2 regions of the Oceanobacillus picturae genome follow, and region 2 is predicted to be linked to the other one. Evidence: a T-box and tRNA genes for the amino acid it is inferred to sense, from the RefSeq annotation. Region 2 holds a T-box; the other holds one or more tRNA genes.
The links. A T-box is a leader RNA that pairs with one kind of tRNA and senses whether it is charged. The one in region 2 lies ahead of alaS (alanine--tRNA ligase), so its partner is inferred to be a tRNA-Ala.
Positions count from the first base shown of each region.

Region 1: it encodes a tRNA-Ala, which carries the amino acid that the T-box ahead of alaS (alanine--tRNA ligase) is inferred to sense. The anticodon was not compared.

Region 1 covers NZ_CCAX010000002.1:166,203-171,953, reverse strand. The annotation lists gene BN988_RS11905 (5'-nucleotidase C-terminal domain-containing protein) at 1-2,528, opposite strand, end outside; tRNA gene BN988_RS11900 (tRNA-Ala) at 2,762-2,834, shown strand; gene BN988_RS11895 (prolyl oligopeptidase family serine peptidase) at 2,984-5,005, shown strand; gene BN988_RS11890 (ABC transporter permease) at 5,159-5,751, opposite strand, start outside.
Region 2 covers NZ_CCAX010000001.1:220,343-226,093, reverse strand. The annotation lists gene alaS (alanine--tRNA ligase) at 1-2,158, opposite strand, end outside; T-box leader at 2,212-2,424, opposite strand; gene BN988_RS01090 (AI-2E family transporter) at 2,590-3,651, opposite strand; gene BN988_RS01085 (hypothetical protein) at 3,700-3,888, opposite strand; gene recD2 (SF1B family DNA helicase RecD2) at 3,955-5,751, opposite strand, start outside.

The DNA.
Region 1 (5,751 bases), on a different contig from region 2:
TCTGCAGGAATATGTGCTAATACAACAATTGCTTCTACCCCTTCTGCCTGGAGATCTGCTACCGCGTTATCTACTGCAGTAGCTTCATCGGTAAATTCAATATCCTGAATTCCAGCCGGCATTACCATATCTGCCGATGCTTGTGTATTTACACCGATAAAACCAATTTGCTCACCGTCTACTTCTTCAATATAGTAAGGATCCAGTACTGTCTCTCCACCGTCCTTATACACACAGTTTGTACAAAGGTTCGGGAAGTTCATGCCATCGTATCCTTCTGTTCCAAGACCTTCCGGATGCTCTCCACCATTTACCATACGTAGCAGCTCGTCTGTACCTTCATCAAATTCATGATTTCCTACAGTCCCTACATCAAATCCCATTTCTTCCATAATTTCCACGGTAGGTTCATCCTGTAGCAAACCAGAAACAGGTGAGCTTCCACCAATCATGTCTCCTGCATGTACTAACAGCGTATTTGGATTTTCTTGCGCACGTTCTTTCATAGCTGCTGCAGTATAGTCCATTCTTCCATACATATTAAATGTGCCATCCCCATCTGGGTCTAGCTCGTACTGCTGGTCTATTTTTCCGTGAAGGTCATTCATGCTTAACAATTGCACGTGCAGATTATCTTCATTCGGTTCTTCTTCTCCAGCAGGCGTATAGCCATAGGACTCCGCTTCTGATTCACTTGAGAAGAATACACGGTATTCAACAGGGACATCAGCCCACTTTTCTGGCACGACGTACTTATCTGTATTTGAGTTCCCTACATATCTTAGAAAACCCTTTTCGTCATCATTAGCACGGAAGGCAAACGGAAGCTCAAGTAATGGATCCTCTGGATTCCAAATACCTAACCCTGCATCCTTCGCTTCTTTTACCGCATTCTGGTATATTGGGTATGCTTCTTCATTAAATGGTGGGATAAAGTAAGTAGAAGCGTAGCCTTCTTCCACCATTTTAAGATTAACATTCGTACCATCTTCTGTGATAACTTCTGCAAGCAAACGTCCGTAATCATCTGTTGCTTCTTCACCAACTTTAATTGTAACCGTATCGCCAGGCTCAATTAATGTCTTCATGTATGCTGTTGCTGCATCCCCATGTTTCTTTTGGTTTTCATTAATTTCATTACGTGTTGGATCATCATTATGAGCGGCATATGTTTCTGGTGTATCCATGTTTAAAAATCGCACTCTGTCCCCACCAAGAACCGTCTCATTAATACGAATTGTATCCCCATCCGTAACATAATCTACTGTTGCCTCATACTCTCCAGCTGCTGAAGGAGGCTCAGGCTGGTTCTCCGCTAATACGAAATCATCTTGTTCTGTTGGGATAAGCTGGTAGCTATTGTATTGACTCACAATCGCTGTAACGTCATACCATTTGCCTTCTTCTATTTGCGAGACATCTAGAGCATTCTCCATTACGCGCAATGTAGTTGAATTCAAATCCTCGTCTATAAACGAAATATTGTACCCGCCACCCGCTGGAGATCCTGGTATGGATGAGATATAACCATTCACTTGAACAAGTTCCCCTTCAAAAGCCTCTGCATCATCACCCTGAAGCTCTTTTATGGAAAGCGACTGTGCATTAGGTATTGCTTGTCCTTCTGCAATGATATCAATTGTATCTGGTAAAACTTCCTTTAAACCGTTATAAGTATCTAATTCCCCAATTACTTTAACTCTTGTTCCTTTTTCCAATTCTTCTAAATCGCCTTGTTCGTATTTAAATATGTTGATTCCGCCTGTTTCATCTTGAATGTATGTAGTAAACTGGTTGCCGTTACTAACGGAATTAGAATTTACTGTAATAACTCCTTCTACTTCCACCCGCGTTCCATCACTTAATCCTCTAGCATCTGCAACGGAAACTGTTTGTGGAACTTCAGGGTCTGTTGGCGGGTCTCCTGGATCTGTTGGTGGCTCTTCAGGACTTTCTCCACCTCCAATGTGGCTTCCTAATGATGAGAAAGTGTCTTGTTCATACACTTCCCAATCCTCAGCATTGTAGGTTGCGGATGGTGATGCGATCGATTGATGTCGTACTAGTGTCTGATCTTTACCGAAATCCGCATCATTTCCAATGTCTCCAACAACGTCAATTACTTCTTCATCTTTCAACAGAGCGACTGCATCATTTCCATTGAAATTGACGACAGAAGAATTTGTGAGGTCAGCTTCAGACTGAATTTCATTTCCAGCCTCAGCATGCGCTATCACGTAAACTTCACCACTCTCTAATGTTGCATCTAAGTTGAGAGTATTACCAGCAGTTCCCCCCCCATTGCTATACAATGCGAGTTGATAGTTTGCTAGATTAACATCAGTTCCCGTACCGTTATAAAGTTCGATGGCTTTGTTATAAGAACTACCTTCTACGTACTCTGAAATAAGTAATTCATCTGTGGTTGTCTCTGCTGCCGCAACGTTAATAACCGGTACAAAATTTGTAAAAATTAACGTGAAAATGAGAAAAACAGAGAAAGACTTTTTCCTAAACAGATTTTGCATGAAGACCCTCCAGTAAATTTAGTATTATGCCATAAGTTGACACATTTCTAATATGGCATAACAGTTTGTAATAATCTATCGCATTTTAGTTAAGTTTATGTAAATTCAGAACTATTGAACTATAAATGACGAAAAACAGTTCTATGTAACCAATCAAAACATATCCCCTGTGATATGACTTATTTTTAATACTTGAAAAATAAGTTAGGACAAAGTATAATATTTACTTGTCCGGGGCATTAGCTCAGCTGGGAGAGCGCTTCGCTGGCAGCGAAGAGGTCAGCGGTTCGAGCCCGCTATGCTCCATAATAGAAAAGGTAAAAGGTCAGCAGAAATTCTGCTGGCCTTTTTTGTTCCCCTCACCGAGATTTAAAAGGCAGATAAGGCTTAACTAAGAAGGATTCCCGTCTTTTTTGTCGAATGTAGCTAGATAAGAACAAGAGGGGGATCTACAGATGACAAAGGTAAAAAAAGATAGTATCGTGGAAGATTTTCATGGAACAAAGGTTAGTGACCCATACCGTTGGCTAGAGAATCCTGATTCAACTGACTCGATTGAATGGAGCAACCAACTTGGAAAAGAGTGTGCAGATTACTTCACGACAGCACCTAGTCAGCATACTGACAAAGAAAAACTTGAGGCGTTATTTCACTATACAAAGCATTTTGTGCCAGAAAAAGTAAAGGGAACCCTTTTTTATCAACGTAATGAAGGGCTACAAAATCAAGCTGTTTTATATAAAGAAAAAAATGGACAGGAATCCATCGTTATTGATCCGAATAGACTGAGCGAGGATGGAACGGTAGCGATGACCAATTATGCCATTAGTTACTCAGGGCAATATATAAGCTTTGCTACTTCAACTCATGGAAGTGACTGGCAAGAAATACATGCCATTGATGTAGCAAACAATGAAAAACTAGAGGATCACATTCAGCATGTGAAATTCTCGAGCATTGCCTGGTCTCCTGATGATAGTGGATTTTATTACAGCCGATTCCCAGAGCCGGGCACAGTCTCCCCAGAGGATGAGAGTAATTTCAACACTGTATATTTCCATAAGCTAGGGACCAAACAACAAGATGACATCCTTGTACATGAACAGCCAGAAGATAAGGAATTAATGTTTTCTGCATTTATTAGCGATGATAAGAAATATATTGGTTTATACGTAAACGAAGGTACTGCCACAGAGAATAGAATCTATATTAAACCAATTAATTCTGAGGATGCTTTTATTAAATTTCTAGATCAACAAGATGCAGAGTATAGCTATATCACAAACGAAGGAAGCCTATTCTATTTTCAAACGAACCACCTGGCACCAATGGGAAGGGTCGTGGCCATTGATATAAATGCCCCTCAAAAAGAGAACTGGAAAGAAGTCATTTCCGAGCAGCAAGGCGTTCTAGAATATGTAGTAGCGTTAAACGAGACCCTAGTAGTCGCAGTCCAGCAGGATGCTCATCATCAACTTCATCTCTTCAGTAAAGATGGTGTGTATAAACATGAAATTGAGTTGCCGATACTAGGCTCACTTACCGATATTTCGCGGAACAAAGAGGAAGACATTTTATACTTTGGTCTTACTTCCTTCTTAAACCCAACGACAGTTTATTCATACCATGTAGGAAGTAATGAATTAGACGTGGTAGCAGAGTCCGAAATGACTGTAGATACAGACCCATTTAAAACAGTTCAAGTCTTTTACCCATCTAAAGACGGAACGAAAGTGCCTATGTTTATCACCTATCGTAAAGATCTTGAGCTCAATGGTCAAAATCCCGTTTTGCTTTATGGGTATGGCGGCTTCAATGTTAGTATGACTCCGTCCTTTAACCCAGCTGTTCTCCGCTGGCTAGAAAAAGGTGGCGTTTATGCTGTTGCCAACCTTCGCGGCGGGACAGAGTACGGGGAAGCATGGCATAAAGCTGGAATGCTGGAGAACAAACAAAACGTCTTCGATGACTTCATCGCGGCAGGAGAATGGCTAATTACCAATAATTATACCCGTAAAGAAAAGCTATCGATTATGGGGGGATCAAATGGCGGCCTGCTTGTTGCTGCGTGTATGGTACAACGTCCAGATTTGTTTGGTGCAGTCATTTGCCGTGTTCCCGTAATTGATATGCTACGTTACCATAAATTCACCATTGGTCGCTACTGGATTCCAGAGTATGGTAGTGCTGACAACGCTGAACACTTCCCATTTCTCTATGCTTATTCCCCACTCCACAATGTGGAAGCGGGAATAAAATATCCTCCATTATTAATCGCAACGGCGGAAAGTGATGACAGGGTTGTTCCAGCCCATGCGAAAAAATTTGCTGCAACATTAAAGGAAAAAGCGCATGAGGATTCTACTATTGTCCTACGCTTAGAATCCAAAGCCGGACATGGACTTGGAAAACCAACATCCAAAATTATTGAAGAATGGGTCAACTTCTACGCATTTTTAGATAAAGAACTAAAATAGAGTCAGATATACCAAAACACCGAAAAATCATCACGATTTCGAAATAAATCTGATGTTTTTCGGTGTTTTTATACCAATTCGTTATATCGAGCACCAGAGATAAAGACTAGGTTACACCCCTGCAGTGCTTCGCGTGTTAAAACATTACATCCATTAAGCTTCCATTTCCTTTTTCTTATAAACGACAACTGTTAAGATACTTGCTACTACAATCCAGGCTAGAATGATAGCAAAGTTGCTCCATAAGTCGGCAAACATAGCGCCTGCTTCTACTTCTTTTGCTAGTTCGACCAGTTGAACGTTCGGCAAAAATTCAATAAAAGTAAGAATTGGATACTCCTCGATTAGCGTTAGAAATAAAGAGCCAAAAGAAAATATAAACATAACAGGTAATGTTACGACAGATGCTTCCACAACAGATTTTGTCAGAAGTCCCATTAAGGTTCCTAATGCTATATAGAAGAAGCAAGAGATTAGAATTGCTCCCCCGACTATCAAGTAATTGGCTGGTTCATACCCTGTTAAATAGGCACAAACTAAAACTGTTAACACAGTTATAACAAATGTAACCAGACTTTTCCCGCCCAGAATCTCTGGTAATGTAGCTGGTGAGAGCATTAATCCACGCAACGTGTTTTTTTCCTTTTCCTCTGCAATGATGGCACTCTGAACAAAAACCCCTATTGCCGCAAAACTTAAATTAATAATTAAATAGTGCATATCAATCGTTACTTCGTCCATTCTAC
Region 2 (5,751 bases):
CAGCCTCTCGTAATACATGCAGCTTACTATTCAGGAATGTGTAAGCATGCTTGCTCGTAACTGCTTCAATTCTTCTTGTTCCTGCCCCAATCCCACTTTCTGAGCTGATCTTAAACAGACCAATCTCTGACGTATTGGAAACATGACAGCCACCGCAAAGTTCAATACTATAGTCTTCCATTTGTACAACCCTGACAACATCACCATATTTCTCACCAAACAGGGCCATTGCCCCCATTTCTTTGGCTTCGTCCTTCTGCATCGTCTCAATCTTAACCGGCATAGATTCCCATATTTTTTCATTTACAATTGTTTCAATTTGCTGTAATTCTTCATCTGTCACTGCGTTAAAATGAGAAAAGTCAAAGCGCAGTCGATCTGGACTCACAAGGGAACCAGCTTGATTAACATGATCACCTAGTACATCCTTCAATGCTTGGTGTAGCAAGTGTGTTGCAGTATGGTTTTTCACGACTGCCGCTCTAAACGGATTATCTATTTTCGCTTTGAGGTTATCCCCAGTACGAAGCTCTCCTTCGGTTACTGTTACATGGTGAACATGCTGCCCTTTTGGCGCTTTTTGAACATCCTTTACATAAGCAGTCCCTTTTTCTGAATAGAGCCAGCCTTTATCCGCTACCTGTCCACCACTTTCGGCATAAAATGGGGTGCGATCAAGTAGTAAAAAGACTTCCTCGCCCTCTTTTGCTACATCTGTTCTTTCATTTTCATTAATAATGGCAGCAAGTTTTGTTTCTTTTTCCAGCTCGTTATAGCCGACAAATTCACTGTCTACGTCTATATCTCCTAAAAGACTATCTTGAACCTGCATAGAATCTACTTTTTGACGGGCATTCCTTGCACGTTCACGCTGTTTCTTCATTTCTTTTTCAAAGCCTTCAAGGTCGATCGTAAATCCTTGTTCTTCCACGTACTCTTCCGTTAATTCTTTAGGAAAACCGTACGTGTCATAAAGACGGAAGACTTCCACCCCTGGAAAGACATTGCTACCCTTTGTTTTTTCTTTTTTAATGATCGTGCTCAAAATCTCTAAGCCATCATTTAAGGTTTCGTGGAAACGTGTTTCCTCAACTTTAATGATATTCTCAATCAGTTCACGTTGTTTTAACACTTCTGGATAAAACTCCTTCATGATGTTGCCTACTGTTTCGACAAGTCCGAACATAAATGGTTTTTCTATGCCGATCTCTTTAGCAAATCGTACGGCACGACGTAATAGTCTTCTAAGAACATAGCCTCTCCCTTCATTTGAAGGAACTGCTCCATCGCCTATTGCAAAGCTAACTGTACGGACGTGGTCGGCAATCACTTTAAATGCTGTATCCCCTGTCTTTGTCTTTCCATACTTGGTGTTCGCAAGTTCTTCGGTTTTCTGGATAATAGGCATAAACAAATCTGTTTCAAAGTTAGTAGGAACATCCTGGATAACCGAAACCATTCTTTCTAGTCCCATACCTGTATCAATGTTTTTCTTAGGTAATGGCGTGTACGTATCATCTGGATTATGGTTAAACTGTGAGAACACTAAATTCCATATTTCTAAATAGCGATCATTTTCTCCACCAGGATACAGTTCAGGGTCATTGGGATCATTCCCGTATTTCTCTCCTCTATCATAGAAGATCTCTGTGTTTGGACCACTTGGGCCCTCCCCAATATCCCAGAAATTTTCCTCTAAACGAATGATGCGTTCTTCTGGAATCTTTATGTCATGTAACCAAATATCAAATGCTTCATCATCTTCTGGATGAACAGTAACAGAAAGCAATGCTGGATCAAATCCAATCCATTTACTGCTCGTTAAAAATTCCCATGCCCACTCAATTGCCTCTTTTTTAAAATAATCCCCTATTGAGAAATTACCCAGCATTTCAAAAAATGTATGGTGTCTTGCTGTGAAACCAACATTTTCGATATCATTGGTTCGGATAGATTTTTGGGCATTTACAAGTCGTGGATTATCGGGGATCACCCTACCATCAAAATATTTTTTCAGTGTAGCTACCCCACTATTAATCCATAGCAATGTCGGATCCTCTTGTGGAACGAGTGATGCACTTGGTTCTACGCGATGTCCTTTTCCCTTAAAAAAATCGATATACATTTGCCTTACTTCTGCAGATGTTAACTGTTTCATCCATATACCTCCTATATGTTTTATAGAAAACAAAAAAACCCCTCTCTGCACAATGCAGGGACGAGTTTCGTTCGCGGTACCACCCTAATTACAAATAAGTATAAGACTTATTCATCACTTGATCATGGTAACGGTATGAAACCGACGGGGATTAACCGCACTCTGGTTTAGCATTCCATGCGTCTCTATTCAGGTTTTCTTTCAGCCAAGGAAAACCCTCTCTTATCAATCGACTCTCATGTACTTGGAACCTTCTACGTATTGGTTTTATTGTTATTAAACTATGCACAGTTTTTTATTATAGTTCAGCGATATTATAGAAAACATTCTAGCCAATGTCAAGAAAAAGCCGAGACGTCGGGTAAAAGGGTAACGGCAAGAATTGATAACCTCTTGCCGCATTCCACTAAAACTCTATTAAACCACCTAAGTTAATGCTCTGTATGAAGCAAATGCTTTATGATGACCTTGGACGTAGTAAAGACAGGTACAGCAAGGATCATACCAAATACACCAAACAGCTGTCCGCCAAGTAATAATGCAAATATAATGGCAATAGGGTGCATATTTATGCTTTTTCCAACAATATAAGGAGCAAGTAGATTACTTTCAATTAACTGCATTACAAACACCGATAGGATAACAAATAAAACCATTTTTCCTGACATTGTTAACGCGATTGCTACGGCAGGAACTGCCCCAATGATAGGGCCAAAATAAGGTATGATATTTGTAATCCCCATAATGAGTGCTAAGAGAAGGGCATACTGCAAACCAAGTAATTGAAATAAAATAAAAGAGGTTATGCTCACAAATAGACAAACAATTAACTGACCTCGAATATAATTACCAATTGTTTCATCTACCGCTCTTACCATTTTACCTGTCCTTGGCTTATACTTTTCCGGAATATATCTTTTAATATAGGATTTAATTTTGGTATCATCCTTGAGAAAATAGAATACAAGGACCGGAATAACCGTTATGACGACAATCATATCGAATATCTTTGTCGTACTTTCTATTATATTTGAAAGCAAACCATTCACAAAACCTTCGAGTCGAATAATAAGTTCATCAATTTTATCATGGACCGTTTCAGGTAAGAAGGAAGTATATTCATACATTCGATAGATAAGTTTTTCGTACATACTAATAAATTGTGGAAGCTGTTCATTTAGGTCCCTGATTTGGATTAACATAACTGGAAAAATACGATAGACTAAGTAACCCACACCTCCGAAGAATAATAAGTAAATGAGTAAAATTGCCAAGCTTCTTGGAATACCTAAGCTGTGAATTCGATTTATGACAGGGTAAAGCAAGTACGCAATGAAACAAGCAATGATAAAAGGGGCTAATAAATGCCATAGAAAAGAAAATACAGCTCCGTAAAATGGGAACAGCTTTATCATTAAATAAACAAATAAAAAAAGAAAAATACCAAAGATTAACCAGTAGAGAATAGTCAATCCCTTCCTGTCTTTGAACATAGTCCGTCCCCCTCGCATACTACATACTTCGTTTAATGCTTCAGGTGACTACCATTGTATTTTTCTTTCTTCTTGAGAGAAAAGATCATCTAGCGAACTAAGCGAGCCATCTGCTTCAACTTGGTGAACTTTTAGCTCATCGTTGACGACCGCCATTTCAATAAAACAAGTCCAACAATAATATTGCTGTACGCCAATTTTACCTATATCCCTGCCATTACAATTCGGACAACGCATTAACTCAAGCCCCTTTAACATAAAACTTATTAAGCTAGGCTTACCCAAATTGTAACAAATTATACATTACATAAAGTCATAAGGCGAAATATCCTCTTCTTCGTGTTCTTCACTTACATCTAATGGTTTTTCAAGTCGTGCTTGCAGTTGTTCTTTTAAAGCTGAATAGCGTTTATTTGTATCCATTGTTTCAATACCGCGAACGAACGCACGCTGTTCCCCACAAATAATTAGGGATTGTTTGCTACGGGTAATTGCTGTATATAATAAATTCTTGCGGAGCATTCGGTTATACGCAGACACTACTGGTAATATTACGATCGGAAATTCACTACCTTGTGATTTATGAATCGAAATACAGTAGGCATGCATAATATTTGTGTAGTCTTTCCTTTCATACACCACTTCTTTTTCATCATAGACGATGACAAGTTGTTCCACATTATCTGTGTTTTCATCTTCCGTAAAAATGGCTACAACCTCACCAATGTCACCATTATATACACCATCTTCAGGTTGGTTAACGAGCTGAATCACTTTGTCTCCTACACGAAATACTGCATCCTGTGTACGTACCTCTCGCTTTTGCGGTGTTTTTGGATTGACCAATTTCTGAAGTTCCTTGTTAATCATCGTTATGCCGGCCTGTGAGCGATACATTGGTGCAAGCACCTGAATATCACGGACTTCAATTCCTTTATCCATTGCCTTAGAAAAAATCTTTACGATAACGTCTAGAAGCTGCGGCTCATAGCAAGAAATATAGCTAAAATCCTTATCATTTTCCAGGTTGGTCGCCTGGTCATTTTTTATTTCGTGGGCAAGCTGAATAATTTTTGATCCTTCTTTTTGTCGGTAAACTTCGGTTAGACGTACAAAAGGAATGTATCCACTGCTAAGTAAATCAGAAAGGACTTGGCCAGGACCGACAGAAGGAAGCTGGTCCTCGTCCCCTACGATTAACACCTGCATGTCTTTAGGAATAGCTTTAAACAAACTGTTTGCAAGCCAAATATCTACCATAGAAAATTCATCGATAATTAGAAACTTCCCATCAAGTTGTTCGCTTTCGCCTTTTTCAAAACCGCTTACTCCGTCCCAGCCAAGCAAGCGATGAATGGTAACGGCAGGAAGTCCAGTTGATTCTGTTAAACGCTTTGCAGCACGGCCAGTTGGTGCCGTAAGAATAAACGGATACTCTGAGCGATCCTGGTAGTCCTCTTTGTTTAACGAGAGATTATGGATGGAGGCATAAGCATTTAAAATACCTTTCACAACAGTTGTTTTTCCTGTCCCTGGCCCACCAGTTAATATCATCATTTTGGAATGGATTGCCTGATTGATCGCTTCAAACTGTTCCTTCCCATAGCTCAAAACTTCCTCTTCTTCCATCGATCCGATGATTTTCATTAATTCTGCAGTTGGAGTCTCATGATCTGTCTCTTCACTCATAATGCGTTTTACCTGTGCTGCAAAACCATCTTCTGCATAATAAAGGGAAGGCAAATAAACATTGCCTTCTTGAAGAATAATCTTTTTCTCAGTATTTAACTCTGTCAATCTGTTGTGAATGACATCATGTGTTAAGTCGACTGTTGCTAGCAAATCGAGAACCCTGGTAGTACATTCATCCAATGGCATATAAACGTTGCCTTCTTGAACGCTTTTTTGCAACACATAAATACAGCCTGCTCCAATACGATTAGGGTGTGTGGGGGCAAGTCCATTTCGTCCGGCTATTTCATCAGCTGTTTGAAAGCCAAAGCCTTCAATATCAAAAACATAACGATATGGATCCTCTTCCAAAATATCAATCGCTTCTTCTTTATACGCCTGATAAATTTTCTGTGCCATTTTTAGACC